Regions from separate parts of the Massilia sp. TWR1-2-2 genome, predicted to be linked through region 2. Evidence: riboswitches for the same ligand, from Rfam matches in the RefSeq annotation. Region 2 holds a riboswitch; the other holds the start of a gene.
The links. Region 2 has a riboswitch for cobalamin ahead of ACP7DD_RS17505 (TonB-dependent receptor domain-containing protein). Riboswitches for the same ligand answer to the same signal wherever they lie in the genome.
Positions count from the first base shown of each region.

Region 1: it holds a riboswitch for cobalamin, as region 2 does, so the genes downstream of both, ACP7DD_RS25820 (TonB-dependent receptor domain-containing protein) here and ACP7DD_RS17505 (TonB-dependent receptor domain-containing protein) in region 2, are expected to answer to the same signal.

Region 1 covers NZ_JAFCWM010000061.1:535-8,325, reverse strand. The annotation lists gene ACP7DD_RS25840 (cobyrinate a,c-diamide synthase) at 1-861, opposite strand, end outside; gene cobO (cob(I)yrinic acid a,c-diamide adenosyltransferase) at 867-1,493, opposite strand; gene ACP7DD_RS25830 (ABC transporter ATP-binding protein) at 1,490-2,263, opposite strand; gene ACP7DD_RS25825 (FecCD family ABC transporter permease) at 2,265-3,287, opposite strand; gene ACP7DD_RS25820 (TonB-dependent receptor domain-containing protein) at 3,330-5,183, opposite strand; cobalamin riboswitch at 5,316-5,540, opposite strand; gene ACP7DD_RS25815 (histidine phosphatase family protein) at 5,571-6,176, opposite strand; gene ACP7DD_RS25810 (adenosylcobinamide-GDP ribazoletransferase) at 6,180-6,962, opposite strand; gene cobT (nicotinate-nucleotide--dimethylbenzimidazole phosphoribosyltransferase) at 6,966-7,791, opposite strand, start outside.
Region 2 covers NZ_JAFCWM010000018.1:30,346-38,136, reverse strand. The annotation lists gene ACP7DD_RS17535 (histone deacetylase family protein) at 1-679, shown strand, start outside; gene ACP7DD_RS17530 (hypothetical protein) at 838-1,725, shown strand; gene ACP7DD_RS17525 (hypothetical protein) at 1,715-2,938, shown strand; gene ACP7DD_RS17520 (hypothetical protein) at 2,988-3,212, opposite strand; gene ylqF (ribosome biogenesis GTPase YlqF) at 3,399-4,319, shown strand; gene ACP7DD_RS17510 (DODA-type extradiol aromatic ring-opening family dioxygenase) at 4,348-5,163, opposite strand; cobalamin riboswitch at 5,273-5,507, shown strand; gene ACP7DD_RS17505 (TonB-dependent receptor domain-containing protein) at 5,587-7,554, shown strand; gene ACP7DD_RS17500 (cobalamin-binding protein) at 7,544-7,791, shown strand, end outside.

The DNA of each region.
Region 1 (7,791 bases), on a different contig from region 2:
GCCGCCCGGCAGATACACGGCGTCCGCCTCGGCCGGCACCGGCTGGTCCGCCAGCGGCGAAAAGAAGCACAGATCAGCCCCGAGCTGGCGCAGCGTGTCCAGGTTGGCCGGATAAATAAACAGGAAGGCGGCGTCGCGCGCGATGGCGATGGTCTTCCCCGCCAGCAACGGCGCCGCCGCGGGCAGCATGGCGCCGAGCTCGATGCGCACCGGCGGCAGCGCTTCCCAAGCATCGGCCGCGAACACCAGCTGATCGGCCAGCGTGTCGAGCAGGGCGTCGATCGCCGCCACTTCGCCGGGCACGACCAGCCCGAGGTGGCGCTCGGGCAGCGCCGCGGACTGCCGCGGCAGCGTCGCCAGCAACGCAATGTCGCGCAGCGAGGCGGCGACCATCTGCGCGTGCCCCACGCTGGCGACGCGGTTGGCGGCCACGCCCGCCATAGCGACCGGACCGTAGTCGCGCAAGCCGTGCGCCAGCGCGCCCGCGGTCTGCGCCATCGCCGCGGCGTCGATGACCGCCATGACAGGCACGCCGAACTCGCGCGCCAGGTCGGCCGACGAAGGGGCGCCGTCGTACAGTCCCATGACGCCTTCGATCAGTATCACGTCCGATTCGCTGGCCGCTTGCGCGAGCAATTGGCGGCACGCCTCGCGCCCGACCACCCACAGGTCGAGCGACTGCACCGGCGCGCCGCTGGCCCGTTCGAGGATCATCGGGTCGATGAAGTCCGGACCGCACTTGAACACGCGCACGCGCTGACCCTGGCGCACCAGTTTGCGCGCCAGCGCCGCCGTCACGCTGGTCTTGCCCTGGCCGGACGCCACCGCCGTCACCAGCAGGGCTTTGACTTCTATGTGCATCTCGCTCACCACTCGGTGCCTGTCTGGGCGCCGATGCCGGCCTTGAAGGCGTGCTTGACGACGGCCATGTCGGTCACCGTATCGGCGATGTCGACCAGTTCCTGCGGAGCGCCGCGGCCGGTGATGACGATGTGCTGCATGGCGGGGCGCGCCAGCAGGTCCTGGATCACCACGTCGACGTCGAGGTAGCGGTATTTCAGGGCGATATTGAGTTCGTCGAGCAGCACCAGGCCGATCGACGGATCGGCCAGAAACGTCTTGGCCTGTTCCCACGCGAGCAGCGCTTTCTCGATGTCGCGCTCGCGGTTTTGCGTGTTCCACGTGTAGCCTTCGCCCATCGCGTGGAACTGAACCTCGTCGGGGAAGCGGCGCAGGAATCGCTCTTCACCGGTCTCCATCGCGCCTTTGATGAACTGCACCACGCCCACTTTCATGCCGTGTCCCATTGCGCGAATCACCATGCCAAGGCCGCTCGAGCTTTTTCCCTTGCCGTTGCCGGTGTTGACGATGATGATGCCGATCGCCTTGTCGGCGGCGGCGATGCTGGCGTCGATGATGGCCTTCTTGCGCTCCATGCGCACGCGATGACGCTCGTTGATCGCTTCTGTTTCGGGGGTGTTTGCCTGGTTCATTGCTGCTCCTCGATAGGGATGAAAATACTGCGGCCGGCATGTTCGATGATGTCGATCGGGTGCCCAAGGTAGGGGCCCAGCAGATCGGCCCGCATTACCTCGTCTTTGGCGCCGGCCAGCCATCTGCCGTCACCCATCAGCAGTAGCGCGTGGCTGGAGACGCGGTGGGCCAGGGTCAGGTCGTGGCCGATCATGACGACGGTCTTGTTGCGTTCGCGGCACAGGCGCGCCAGCAGCGCCATGATCGACACCTGGTGGGCCAGGTCGAGCGCATTGGCCGGCTCGTCGAGCAGCAGCAGCGGCGTGTCCTGGGCAAGCATGGCGGCGATGGCCACCCGCTGGCGCTCGCCGCCGGACAGTGAGCGCACGTCGCGCTCGGCCAGCGCGGCGACCTGCATCTCGTCGAGCGCGCGCAGCGCCATGGCGTGGTCGTCGCTGCCCTCCCAGTACCGGTCGTCGTGGTAGGGGTGGCGCGCCGCCAGCACCGTTTCGATCACGCTGTAGGCAAAGGCGTCGCTGCGGCTCTGAGCCAGGAAGGCGCGCTGACGCGCCAGCGCCGGCAAGGGCCAGTCGGCGAGCGCGAGCGCTCCGATGGCGACACTGCCGGCGTCGGCGCTGCGCAGGCCGGCCAAGGTGCGCAGCAGGGTGCTCTTGCCGGCGCCGTTGCGGCCGATGACGCTCCAGCATTCGCCTTCGCCGACCTGTATGTTCAAGTTGTCGACCAGCAGGCGCTGGCCGGCTTTCAAACAGAGATTGTGTGTGCTGATCATGCTACCTCCGCAGCCGGTGCAACTGGTACAGGAAAACCGGCGCGCCGATCAGCGCGGTGACCACGCCGACCGGCAACTGCTGCGGCGCGATGGCGATGCGCGCCAGCGTGTCGGCCATCACCAGAAAACTGCCGCCGGCCAGCGTCGCCGCCGGAATCAGCATGCGGTGGTCGGGTCCGACGATAAAGCGGCAGGCGTGCGGCACGATCAGCCCGACAAAGCCGATCGAACCGGCGGTCGTCACCGAACTGGCCGTCAGCAGGGCCGAAGCGAAGAACAGGCCCTTGCGCAGGGGACCGACGGGAACGCCAAGGGTCGCGGCGTTTTCCGCGTGCAGGGCCATCACGTTCAGCGAGCGCGCCGAGCGCAGGGCGAACAGCAGGGCCGCCGCCAGCACAAGCCACGGCATGATGCGCAGCGGGGCGCCCGACAGGTCGCCGATCATCCAGAAAATCATGCTGCGCAGACGGCTGTCGGGTGCGATCGACAGCATCAGGGTGACCATCGCCATGCAGGCCGAGGCCAGGATCACGCCGGTCAGCAGCAGCAGCGCGCTGCCGCCTTCGGCCGCCGTGCCGCCGCGCAGGTCGCGCCGCGCCAGCAGGTAGAGCACCGCCGATACGACGACAGCACCGGTGAATGCGGCCGCATCGACCACCCATGCCGCGCACATGAACAGCAGCGCGGCGAGCGCGCCAACGGAGGCGCCGGCCGGGATGCCGAGGACATACGGATCGGCCAGCGGATTGCGCAGCAGCGCCTGCATCATCACGCCGGCCAGCGACAGGGCCGCGCCGGTGACGAAGCCGACCGCCGCGCGGCTGAGGCGCAGCTCGAGCAAGGTGGCGGCCAGCGTCGTGCTGCGCCCGTGCAGCAAATCGGTCAGGGCCGCCGGCATGTCGCCGACGGCGACCGGGACCGAGCCTGTCATACCGGCGAAAATCACGCTGGCAAGCGCGAACACGGTCAGACCGATCAGGGTGACCTTGGCGCGCCGGCGCAGCTCGCGAGAATATGAATGCATGCGCTACTTTCTACCAATGAGGGCGGCCTGAATCAGGTGCGGTTATTTATAACCGTAGCGGATGCCGGCGAACACCTTGGCGCCGGCGGTGGCGTAATTGCGCGCCAGGTCGTACTGCTTGTCGCCGACGTTATTCCAGCGTACCAGCAGCGACCAGTCGCGTGCGAACGCGTAGGTGGCGTACAGGTTCACCAGGCCGTAGCCAGCGAGGCGGTTCCTGTTGGCGGCATCGTCGAAGCGGTCGCCCGACACGGTCAGCTCGGCCCCGGCCTTGATGGCCCCAAACACGTAGGCGGCATTCACGCTGCCGTGTTTTTTCGCCCGGCGCGCCAGCCGCTTGTCGCTCGTTTCGTCGTGCGGATCCTGCAGGTCTACACTGGCGCCAAGATCGATGCCGGCCAGGCGCGTCGCGCCCGAGATCGTCACGCCTTGAAGTTGCGCGTGGTTGACGTTGTAGGCGCAGCCGAATTGATAGGCCCTCACGCCATACGGACATGGGTTGGTGTTGACCAGCAGGTCGGTCAGCCGGTTGCGGTAGTAGCTGATGCCGAGGGCATTGACGCCATCGTCGTAGCGCACGCCCGTTTCGACGTTGCGGCCCTGTTCGGGGCGGTTGGCCGGATTGCCGTAGGACGGGTAGTAAAGCTCGTTGTAGGTGGGCGCGCGGAAGCTGTTGCCGTAGCTGGCGGTGGCCCGCAGCACTGGCGAGAAGCTGTAGCCGTAGCCGACCGAACCGGTGTTCTTGTCGCCGTATCCGGATCGGTCGCGCCGTACGCTGGCGTTGAACAGCTGCTTGCCGCGCCGCGCGTTATACGAGGCGGCGAAGGAATTGGTCGAGCGCTCGCGATTGAGTGCATCAGCGCCATTGGTCGACACTTCTTCTTCGCGATGTTCATAGAGCAGTTGCAAGACGTCGGCGCCGATCAGCACATCGTTTTGCCAGCTCAGGCTATTTTGCGTGGTGTCGATCCGCGAATAGCCCGATGCGGCTGCGCTGCTGTAGTTGACGCCCTTGTCGCGCGTCTGGGCGTATTGCAGCATGCTGGTCCAAGATGGCGCCAGGCGCGCCTTGCCGAACACGGCGACGTTCGCCATCTGCGCTTCGCTGCGCACATCGTAGGCCGACGCGCCGCTGTCGTACTGGCTATCGAGCTTACTGTGCAGGAAGAGGGCGCCGACTTCGACGCCGCTGGCCACCTGCAGGCGCAATTGCGCTGCGACGTTGGTCTTGTCGTAGCCGTCCCGGTCGCGGTTATACGAGCTGCTGCCTGGGCGGGTCGCCGAGAAGCCGTCCGATTTTTCCGTGCCTGCACTGATGGCGTAGCTCAAGCTGCGCGCACCGCCGGTGGCGCCCGCGACGCTGGCGTCGACCTGGCGCGTGCTGTCGCTGCCGTAGCCGGCAAAAGCGGTGAGGGCCGGCGCGCCCTTTCCGGTCTTGGTGAAGATCTGGATCACGCCGCCAACGGCATCGGCGCCGTACAGGGAGCTGAGGGGACCGTAGACAATCTCGATATGGTCGATTGCGGCCAGCGGGATGGCGCTCCAGTTGGCCGCTCCGGTAGTCGACGAGCCAATCCGCACGCCGTCGACCAGCACGATATTCTGGTTGCTGTTGGCGCCGCGGATGAAGACACTCGAGCTGGTGCCGGCGCCGCCGTTGCGCGCCACTTCGATGCCGCGCTGGCGTTGCAGCAGATCGACGATCGAACCGGCGCCCGATTCGGCGATCTGGGCGGCGCTGATGGTGACGCTGTCGCTGATCACCTCGGCGAGCGGCTGGGGGGCGCGGGAAGCGGTGACGAGGACTGTGTTGAGCGGCTCGGCATGAACGACCGGAGCGGTCATTGCCATTGCCAGCGACGCCAGGGCGGCGCGGCGGGAAGTACGTGGAGTCATAGTCAGGTTTCTGTAAGGGGCAACCGGCCGACGTCCCCGTGGGCCAGATTGAACAGAAGCGACCAAACGGGACGATGCAGCAGGAGATGCCGGCATTGCCGGCATGGTCCGTGTCGCGCACATCCCGTTCGCTCACTTCCACCTGTCTTGGCCGGTATCCGGGCTGGCAAGTTGGACCATCTCACCTTCCCATGCAAAAGCACAGTGGTTGTCCGAGATGGCTTGTCGCGCGGCTGCGCGACACTTGCTGACCGTTGCGGGGGCAGCACACGTTGGCATTCTTTCAGAAGGTTTCGTGTTTCCCGTTTAACTGCGCGTCAGGACAGACGCGCGGGCACCAATACCCTTTCATTATACGGCTTTGCGGCGCAGCGTTGGCGCCAATGTTCAGAATCGCAGCGTGAGGGTGCCGGCGTAGTCGATTCGGTGCGGTGTGGCGGCCGCCCGCAACGCCGCCGCGGCCAGCACCGGGCCGGCCAGATCGGCGCCCCGGCCCCACACTGGCTGCAAGGCGGCCAGCAGGCGCATGGTGCCGGCGTGGCAGACGACGATGGCGTCTGCCCGCTGCCGGCGCCGCAACTCGTCGAGCGCCTCGCGCAGAAAGCCTGCTACCCGCACCGCTGCCTGCAGCACCGTCTCGCCGCCGCCTGGCGCATAGTGAAGCAGGTCGGCCGCCCAGGCGTCGATGTGCGCGCGCGCGATGCTGTCCCACGGACGCAGTTCCCAGTCGCCGAAATCGATCTCGGCCAGGCGGGCGTCGATCCTGGGCGCCGGCATGCCCAGCTGCGCCGCCAACGGCAGCGCCAGCGCGGTGCAGCGTCGCAGGGGGCTGGTATAGACCGGCGTGGTGCTGCCCAGATCCGCGGGCAGCGCCGCAGCGAGCGTAGCCAGCGCCGCCGCCAGGAGCGCCGGGGCGACGTCGATATCGCTGCGGCCGTAGCACAGGCCCGCGGCAATCTGCGGCGCCGGATGGCGCACAAGGATCAGCCGCATCGGTCAGCTGGCGAAGGCGCCGCGACCGAGCGTGGCCAGCACGCCCAGGTAGATCGTCACTTCTGCTACCTGCTGGACGGCGCCAAGGCAGTCGCCGGTGTAGCCGCCGATGCGGCGCGCGAACATGCGGGCCAGCCAGATGGTGGCGGCGATTGCTGCGAAGGCGCCGGCGCCGACGGCGGCAGGGGCGAGCCAGCCGGCGGCCAGTACCGCCGCAATGGTGGCCAGCGCGCTGGCGGCAGCGATGGCGAATTCGCCGCCGCGCATGGTCTGGGCCAGTGGCTTGGCCTTGCCTTCGGCGCGCGCATACTCCATGCGCCAGATCAGCGAGGCTGCCAGCAAGCGCGATAGCGGGTGGGCGACGAACAGGGCGCCGATTGCAGCCAGCGGCGGCAGCTGGGCGAGGGCGGCGCATTTCAGGCCCAGCACGCACACGGTGCCGATCGCGCCATACGCGCCGATGCGCGAGTCTTTCATGATCTCGAGCACGCGCGCCGGCGTCATGCCGCCGCCGAAGCCGTCGCACATGTCGGCAAAGCCGTCTTCGTGAAAGGCGCCGGTGGCGTAGATGCCGGCGGCGGTGGAGATGAGCACCGCCAGCGGCGCAGGCAGCAGCCACGCGGCGGCGACGTAGACTGCGGCAGTCAGCGCCGCCACCACCACGCCGACCAGCGGGAAGTAGCGCGAGGCCTGGTTCAGCCAGGCCGCCTCGAAACCGACCCAGGCCGGGATCGGCAAGCGCGTGAAAAACTGCAGTGCGGTGAAAAACAGGCGGAGCTGATGCACGGCTTACATGTCCTTTTCGCTGACCTGGGCCGATTCGAACGTGGCCATGTGAGCGACGAAGTTGACAGCGGCCTGCAGCAGCGGCACGGCGAGCGCGCAGCCGGTGCCCTCGCCGAGCCGCAGGCCCAGATGCAGCAAAGGCGTGGCGCCAAGCGCGGCCAGCATGCGCTGATGGCCGTTTTCGGCCGAGCTGTGCGAGAACACGCAATAGTCGAGAATGGCCGGCTGCAGGCGCGCCGCCACGAGCAGGGCGCTGGTTACGATGAAGCCGTCGATGAGCAGCACGCGGCGCTGCGCCGCGGCCTGCAGCATCGCACCTGCCATCATGGCAATTTCCAGGCCGCCGAAGGTGGCCAGCACCTCGAGCGGCGCATCGACGCCGGCGTGCAGCGCCACCGCCTGCTCGATCACGTGCTGTTTGTGGGCGATGCCGGCCTCCGACAAGCCAGTGCCGGCCCCGACGCACTGAGCTACCGGTATGGCGCACAGCTTGTGCATCAACGCCGCGGCGGCAGTGGTATTGCCGATGCCCATTTCGCCGAAACCGATGACATTGCCTTCGACCGCGGCAGCCAGGTCCATGCCGGCCGCCAGCGCCGCCGCGCAAGTCGCCTCGCTCATGGCCGGTTGTCGGGCGAAGTTGGATGTGCCGCGCGCCAGCTTGCGATCGACCAGACCGGCGCGCTCGCCGAAATCGTGATTGACACCGGCGTCGATAATCTGCAAGGCGCAGCCGGTTTGGGCGGCGAACACATTGATGGCGGCGCCGCCGGCGATCAAATTCTCGACCATTTGCCAGGTCACTTCCTGCGGATAAGCCGAGACCCCT
Region 2 (7,791 bases):
CACCCTGATCAACGAACACAGCTACCAGGCGGCGCTGCGCGCGGCCGGCGCGGCCATGGCCGCCACCGACGCCGTGATTGCCGGCGACATTACCAACGCCTTCTGCGCGGTGCGCCCGCCGGGCCACCATGCCCGGCCAGGCGGCCCGATGGGCTTCTGCCTGTTCAACAACGTCGCCCTGGCCGCGCTGCACGCGCTCGACTCGCACGGCCTGAAGCGGGTGGCGATCATCGACTTCGACGTCCACCACGGCAACGGCACGGCCGAATCGTTCCGCGACGATCCGCGCGTGCTGATGGCCAGTTTCTACCAGCACCCGTTCTATCCGTACAGCGAGCCGCAGCCGGAAACGGCCAACCAGGTCAACATCCCGGTGCCGGCGCGCAGCAATGGCGACGTCGTGCGCAAGCTGGTGCAGGAGCACTGGCTGCCGGCGCTGCATGCGTTCAAGCCGGAGATGCTGTTCATTTCGGCCGGTTTCGACGCCCACCGCGAAGACGACCTCGGCGAGATGGGCCTGGTCGAGGCGGACTATGCCTGGATCACGCGCGAGCTGATGACCATTGCGCGCCTGTACGCGCACGGGCGCATCGTCAGTTGCCTCGAAGGCGGCTACAACCTGTCGGCTCTGGGACGCAGCGTGGTGGCGCACGTCAAGGCGCTTGCCGAGCTGGACTAGAACAAAAACCACACCGGGCCAACGCCGCAATCGCGCGCGTTGACTTCACCGATATCGCCGCGTAGATTTGATCTCAGCGGCCGGCCAGTTCGTTCGTTCATTTCGCTTCCCGGATTGCCGCGTCCGGGCCTTTGCAGCGCTGCCTGAAGGAGGAATGTATGAACCGTTTCCTGCGCCTGCTGGCGTGCCTCGCGCTGTTGTCGCTGGGCGCTGTCTCCAGCCTTGCCAGCGCCACCAATTATTCGCTGTGGATCAACGGCCGCGGCGCCGGCGGGGTGGTGGGCAACTACGACAATTTCGCTTACTGGGGCCCGGCCGCCGTCGAGGCCGGCGTCAACAAGAAGGCGGTCAACTGGGACGGCTACAACAGCATCGCCACGCAAAACGGCAAGATCCGGGACGCGCTCGACTGCTTCTGCACCGGCGCCAACTGGTGCTACATCGCCAGCCAGAGCGCCGGCGACCTGATGATCGGCTACACGCTGGCCAACTACGGTGGTTCCACCCGCATGAAGAAAAACGCGGCGCCGAATGCGGCTGGCGTCTGCGGCAACGCCGACGGCACCGCGCAGACCGGCTGGAACATCAAGTGGGTGCTGGCCGCGGCGGGCGCTGCCGGCGGCACCGAACTGGCCGACGCCGGCGCCTGGACCACCGGCGAGCCGCTGGTGCGCGACCTGCGAACCAGCACCGCGCGCGCCATGTACAACCACAACGACACGCGCTTCGTCTGGTTCTACATGTTTGCCGGCGCCTACGGCACCGTGTATTCCGGCCTGCTGCCCGGCCAGGACGACGAAGTAGTGCCGTATCACAGCGCCGGCGCCGTCTCCGGTACGGCCGGCAGCGCCTATTGCAATCCGCGCGACTGGTGGTGCAACGACCTGACGATTGGCAGCGCCGTCAACGAGGGCGGCTGGCCGAAGTGGAGCTATCACTACGTGTTGTTCCGCGACGACGAGGAAGCGTACAGCCATTCGAACCGCGGCAACTGGGCCGGCATCGTCTCGGTCATGCGCTCGACGATGGTGGTCAGTGCGCGCTGATAAAGCACTGCTGGCGGCGCTGGCCATCGCCGCCCTGGCCGCCGTCGGCTGGCTGGCGGCCGGCGACGATCGCGCCGCGCCGGCGCAACCCGCAGTGGCGCTGGCGGCGGCGCCGTCGCCGGCGCCCGCGCCGGGCGGGCGCATCGGGCCGGCAAATGCACCGCCGGCGCCGATGCGCCGGCAACAGCTGGCGCAAAATCTGCAGCTGGCCGAACGCACCTATTGCAGCTACCTCGCCAGCAGCCGGTATCCGCACGGCTCGCGCCCGATCGCCGAGCAGCCCGACCAGGTGTATCCAAACGCGCCGGTCACTGCGTCGAACCCGTTGCGGCTGGACGGCGGCGGCAGCGACCCCAAGGTGCGGATCCAGACATCGCAGTCGCGCGTCTACCTGGCCGCCGGCGAAGCGGTGGCGTTTTCGCTGCGCGCCGTCGACCCCGACGGCCAGGTGCTGCCGCTGGTCATCGCGCGCGCGCTGGCGCAAGGCATGACGTTCAACGGCGCGCGCGCGGGAGCCCAGGCGCAGCTGGCGTTTGCCGACGATGGCCGGCTGGCCGATCCGGTCGCCGGCGACGGCGCCTTTGCCGCGGTGCTGGCCCCGGCCCAGGGCGCGCTCGCCAGCTTCAACGGCACCATCCGCACCGACGTGCGTTTCAGCGTCGCCGGGCGCGCCGGCGTGGTGACGTTCGACGTCGTCCATACGCCCGAACTGCCGGCGACCTGGACCGGGAAAGTGCGCGAGGCGCTCGAAGACGGCTCGCTCCATTTCTACCTGGCCGCCGACGTGCGCCAGGCCGGCCGCTACATCGTAAGCGGCCGCGTCGACGACGCCAACGGCCGCCCGTTCGCGCTGGCTACCTTCAACGACCTGCTGCGCGCCGGGCCGCAGGAAGTGCGCCTGACCACGTTCGGCAAGCTGCTGCGCGACCAGCAGCCGGCGCTGCCGCTGACCTTGCGCGACGTCGACGGCTACCTGCTCAAGGAAAATTCCGATCCGGATCGGGCGCTGATGCCGCGCCTGGAAGGGCGCGCCTTCGTCGGCAAGCCGCATCCGCTGACGGCGTTTTCCGGCGCCGAATGGCAAAGCGAGGAGCGCAGCCGCTACCTGGCCGAATTCGGCAAGGACCTGCGCCAGGCGCGCCGGGCGCTCGCCGCCGCCGATCCCGCCGCGCCGCTGCCGCCAGGCGCCTGCACCGAACCGGCGGCGAATTAGGCGCCAGTGCGGCGCCAGGGAAGGGCGTAATGGGGGCCGGCCGGGGTGGTCAGCTGCCGTTCGTTTCCGGCCGCGGCTCGGCGCTCAGCGCAGCGCGCTTTTCGACATCCGTCATGCGCTTGCCCTTGACGACGACGACCTGCACCGGCTGCGGCGCGGTGGCGCGCGCGGCCGTCTGCGCGGGTGCGACCGGGCGCTGCGGCATGGCCGCGATGCCCACCGCCGCCAGCAGCACAACGCCGAAAATGAGTTCCATGTGTCTCAGTGCGTTCATTGGTTGACCCTCCATTGGTGGGTCTATTGTTCTTCTTTCCGTAGGCCAATTTGTTGCGGTGGATCAATCTCCTGATGGCGCTGCGCGAAAATCGATTCGCGCCTGGAACCGTGTGAACCCGTAAAATAGCGCCATTATTTGAGAATTTGAAAGCACCGCATGTCGATACAATGGTACCCGGGCCACATGAACGCCGCCCGCAAGAAGGCGGCCGAGCAGATGGAGAACACCGACCTGGTCATCGAGGTGCTCGATGCGCGCCTGCCCGAGGCGAGCTGCAATCCGATGGTCGAAGAGCTGCGCCTGTTCCGCCAGCGTCCCTGCCTGAAGATCCTCAACAAGGTCGACCTGGCCGATCCGGTGGCCACCGCTGCCTGGAGCGCCTGGTACGACGCCCAGGAAGGCGTCACCGCCTATCCGATGACGACCAAGAAGCCGGCCGACGTCGCCCGCATTCCGGACCTGTGCCTGTCGCTGGCGCCGCATCGCGGCGTGCCCACCAAGCCGCTGCGCATCATGATCATGGGCATTCCCAACGTCGGCAAATCGACCTTGATGAATGCGCTGCTGAAGAAAAAAGTGGCGAAAGTGGGCGACGAGCCAGCCGTGACCAAGATGCAGCAGAAGCTCTACCTTGGCAAGAACATCATCCTGGTCGACACGCCCGGCATGCTGTGGCCGAAGATCGCGCTCGCCAGCGACGGCCTGATGCTCGCCGCCAGCCACGCGATCGGTTCGAACGCGCTGATCGAAGACGAGGTGGCGGTCTACCTGGCCGACGTGCTGCTGGCGCGCTATCCGCACCTGCTGACGGCGCGCTACGGCTTTGCGACCGAAGGCATCGACGGCATCTCGGTGGTCGAAGGCGTGGCGGCGCGGCGCGGCTACCGGCAGAAGGGCGGCGACCTCGATTTCGAGAAGGCGGCGCACACCTTCCTGCAGGATTACCGCACCGGCGTGCTGGGCCGGATCAGCCTTGAAACGCCGGAGTCGCGCACCAGGGCGCTGGCCGAGCATGCCGCCATGATGGCCGAGAAGGCCGCCAAGGCTGCGGCAATCGCCGCCGAAAAAGCCGCCAATTCGGCGCGCGGAAAACGCGGCACTTAGCTGATTCGCCGTTTCCTTCTCGGCGTTGTCACGCCGCCGCGGCGCCGAACCGGAAACTCGACACGGCCAGGTTGCCAAAGAAATTGTCCTCGTGATAGACGCAACTGGCCGCCTCGCCCTCGGCCGCGCCGAGCGCCACCCACAGCGGCGCCAGGTGGTCTTCGCGCGGATGGGCCATGCGCGCATACGGCGCCTCGCTCCAGTGCAGCATGGCGACGCTGCGCTCGGCCGGCGTCAGCTTCAATAAAACGTGCTGCAGCCAATCGTCGAAGGCATGCGACGCCTGCTTGCCGCCCGGCCCGAACTGGCGCAAGTTGTGAAAACTGAGCCCGCTGCCGATGATCAGGATGCCCTCGTCGCGCAGCGGCGCCAGCGCGCGGCCGATGTCGATGTGGGTCTGCGGATCGTAGCCGTGCCGGATCGACAGCTGCACGACCGGCATGTCGGCCGCCGGGTACACCGGGTACAGCATCGAGAACGTGCCGTGATCGAACCCGCGCAGCGGATCCTGCGTCACCGCATGGCCGCCCGCCGCCGCCAGCTCGGCCACCCGCTGCGCCAACTGCGGCGAACCCGGCGCCGGATACTGTACCTGGTAAGTGTGCGGCGGGAAGCCGCCATAATCGTAGATCATCCCGGGCGCCGCGCTAGAGGACACCATGAACTCGTCCTCCTCCCAGTGGCTGCTGACCACCAGCACCGCCTTCGGCCGCGCGCCGACCTGGCGCGCGATGTCCACCAGCGACTGCTCCAGCTTGTTGTAGGTAGCGCCGTACTGGTCCTTCATGAACGGCCACGGACCACCGCCGTGCGAGACGAAATAGGTGGGCAGGCGATTTGTCATGACAGCTCCTTGGAATAGGGTAAGCCTAGATTGTACTAGTTAGGACTAATATCTGCGCGGCGGCGAACGGCAATCCCACAACGGCACTCGCTGGTGACCCTTGTTACGTTTATAATGGCCCCGTTTTGGTGCCCGCAGGCGTGATCTCGCCTGCAGTTAAACGGGAAACACCACGCTGCCGCGCCGGCCCCCGGCAAAGCGCGCAAGGTGTGCTGCCCCCGCAACGGTAAACAAGCGTCGCCACCTGGCGACTGGCTGTCTCGAACACCACGGTGCGAATGGCATCGGAAGGTGAGACGGTCCGACTTGCGAGCCCGGATACCGGCCAGGACAGGTGGGAGCGCCGGCGCAGCCGCGGGCGTCTTCCGTTGAATCCGGCTTGCGGGGACGCACGGCCGGAGACTTTTTTCGAAGACCGACACCATGACTTTCTCCGCACCTCGCAGCGTAACCGCTTTGCATCCGCTCGCCCTCGTTTCCGCTCTCTCCCTGGCATTCTCCGTCGCCCCATCCGTCCACGCCCAGGATGCCGGCATGCCGCAGGTGCTCGTTACCGGCGCGCGCTTTGCCAGCGCGCCGGAACTGGCGCCGATCGGCGCCACCGTCATCAGCGCCGACGACATCCGCCGCGCCGGCGTGGCCGACGTCAACCAGGCGATCCGCAAGATCGGCGGCGTCTACGGCCGCCAAAGCCTCGACTCGAGCCCCGACTTTTCGCTCGACCTGCGCGGCTTCGGCTCGAACGGCAGCCAGAACATGGTCGTCTTGCTCGACGGCGTGCGCATGAGCGACAACGAATTGAGCGGCCCGGTGCTGTCGACCATTCCGATCGAGACCATCGAGCGCATCGAGATCATCCGCGGCGGCAGCAGTGTGCTGTACGGCGAAGGCGCCACCGGCGGCGTCATCAACATCATCACCCGCCGCGCCAGCGCGCCAGGCACGCGCGGCTCGGTGCGCGCCGAAGCGGGCCAGTTCAGCCAGCACGATGTGCGCGCCTCGGTCGCGCGCAACTGGGACGGCGGCGCCTTCGATGCCGCCATCGGCACCCAGGGCACCGACAACTACCGCGCCAACAACGACTTCCGCCAGAGCGCCATCTCGGCCGGCGCGCAGTGGAACCTCGGCACCGGCAAAGCCGGCGTCCGGCTCGACAGCGCGCGCGCCAGATCGCGCCTGCCAGGTTCGCTGACCCTGGCGCAGTTCGAAGCCAATCCGCGCCAGAGCGCCACGCCGGGCGACTACGGCTCGCTCGACACCGACCGCGTCAGCGCCTATATCGACCAGCGCATCGGCGGCGTCGAACTGGCGGCCGAACTGTCGCATCGCCAGAAAACCGTCAAGGCCTACTACGCAGCGTTCGATTCGAAGCTCGCCTACGACAGCGAGCAGACCCAGTTTTCGCCGCGCGTGCGCCACCTGTCGCAGTACAGCGGCATGCTCAATGAGCTGATCGGCGGGGTCGACCTGATTCGCTGGAACCGCGTCACCGACGCGGATTTCTCGAAGGCCGACGCCAGCCAGTCGTCCAAGGCGATCTACCTGCGCGACGAAATCCGCTGGAGCGCGGCGCACAACGGCCGCTTTTCGCTCGGCGCGCGCCACGAAGTGTTCGACAAGGACTACGCCGACCCGCTCGGTTTCCCGCCGGTGTCCGAGAGCAGCTCGCAGTCGCAGAATGCCTGGGAGGCGCAAGGCAGCTACGACGTGCAGCCGGGCGTCAAGCTGCACGCCAAGGCCGGCCAGAGCTACCGCATGGCCAACGCCGACGAGAACAGCTACCGCGCCTCGTCGACCGTGCTCAAGGCGCAAACCTCGCATGACCTCGAGCTGGGCGTGACGTTCGGCGGCGCCCGCAGCCAGATGAGCGCGCGCGCCTTCCGCCACCGCCTGCAAAACGAGATCTTCTACGACCCGACGATCGGCTTTGGCGCCAACGCCAACCTCGATCCGACCGAGCGCCGCGGATTCGAGATCGACGGCGACGCGCGCCTGGCCGCCGGCTGGCGCCTCAGCGGCCACCTGCAGCACGTCAAGGCCACCTTCACCGCCGGCCCGAACGCCGGCCGCGAGATGGTGCTGGTGCCGAAAAACACGGTGTCGACGCGCCTGGCGTGGGCGCCGGCGGGCGGCCACAGCGCCGACGTCGGCGTCCAGTGGGTCGACAGCCAGCGTTACGGCAGCGACTTCACCAATGCCTGCGGCGCGCGCATCCCTTCATACACCACCATCGATGCACGCTATGCGCGTACTATTGGCCCATGGGAATTTGCCGTGTCGGGCCAGAACCTGGCCGACAAGCAGTACTACAGCAACGCGTTCGGCTGCCGCTCCGGGATCTATCCGGGCGACGGCCGCCAGATCAAGCTATCGGCACGCTATGATTTTTAATCGCTTCATTGTCGCGCTCTGCCTGGCGCTGCCCGCCGGCGCCAGCCTCGCCGACATCAGCGTCGTCGACGATGCCGGCGTGCGGGTGACGCTGGCGGCGCCGGCGCAGCGCGTCATTTCGATGGCGCCGCACATCACCGAACTGCTGTTTGCCGCCGGTGGCGGCGAACGCATCGTTGGCGCCATCAACTTCAGCGACTATCCGGAAGCGGCGAAAAAGATCCCGCTGGTGGGCAG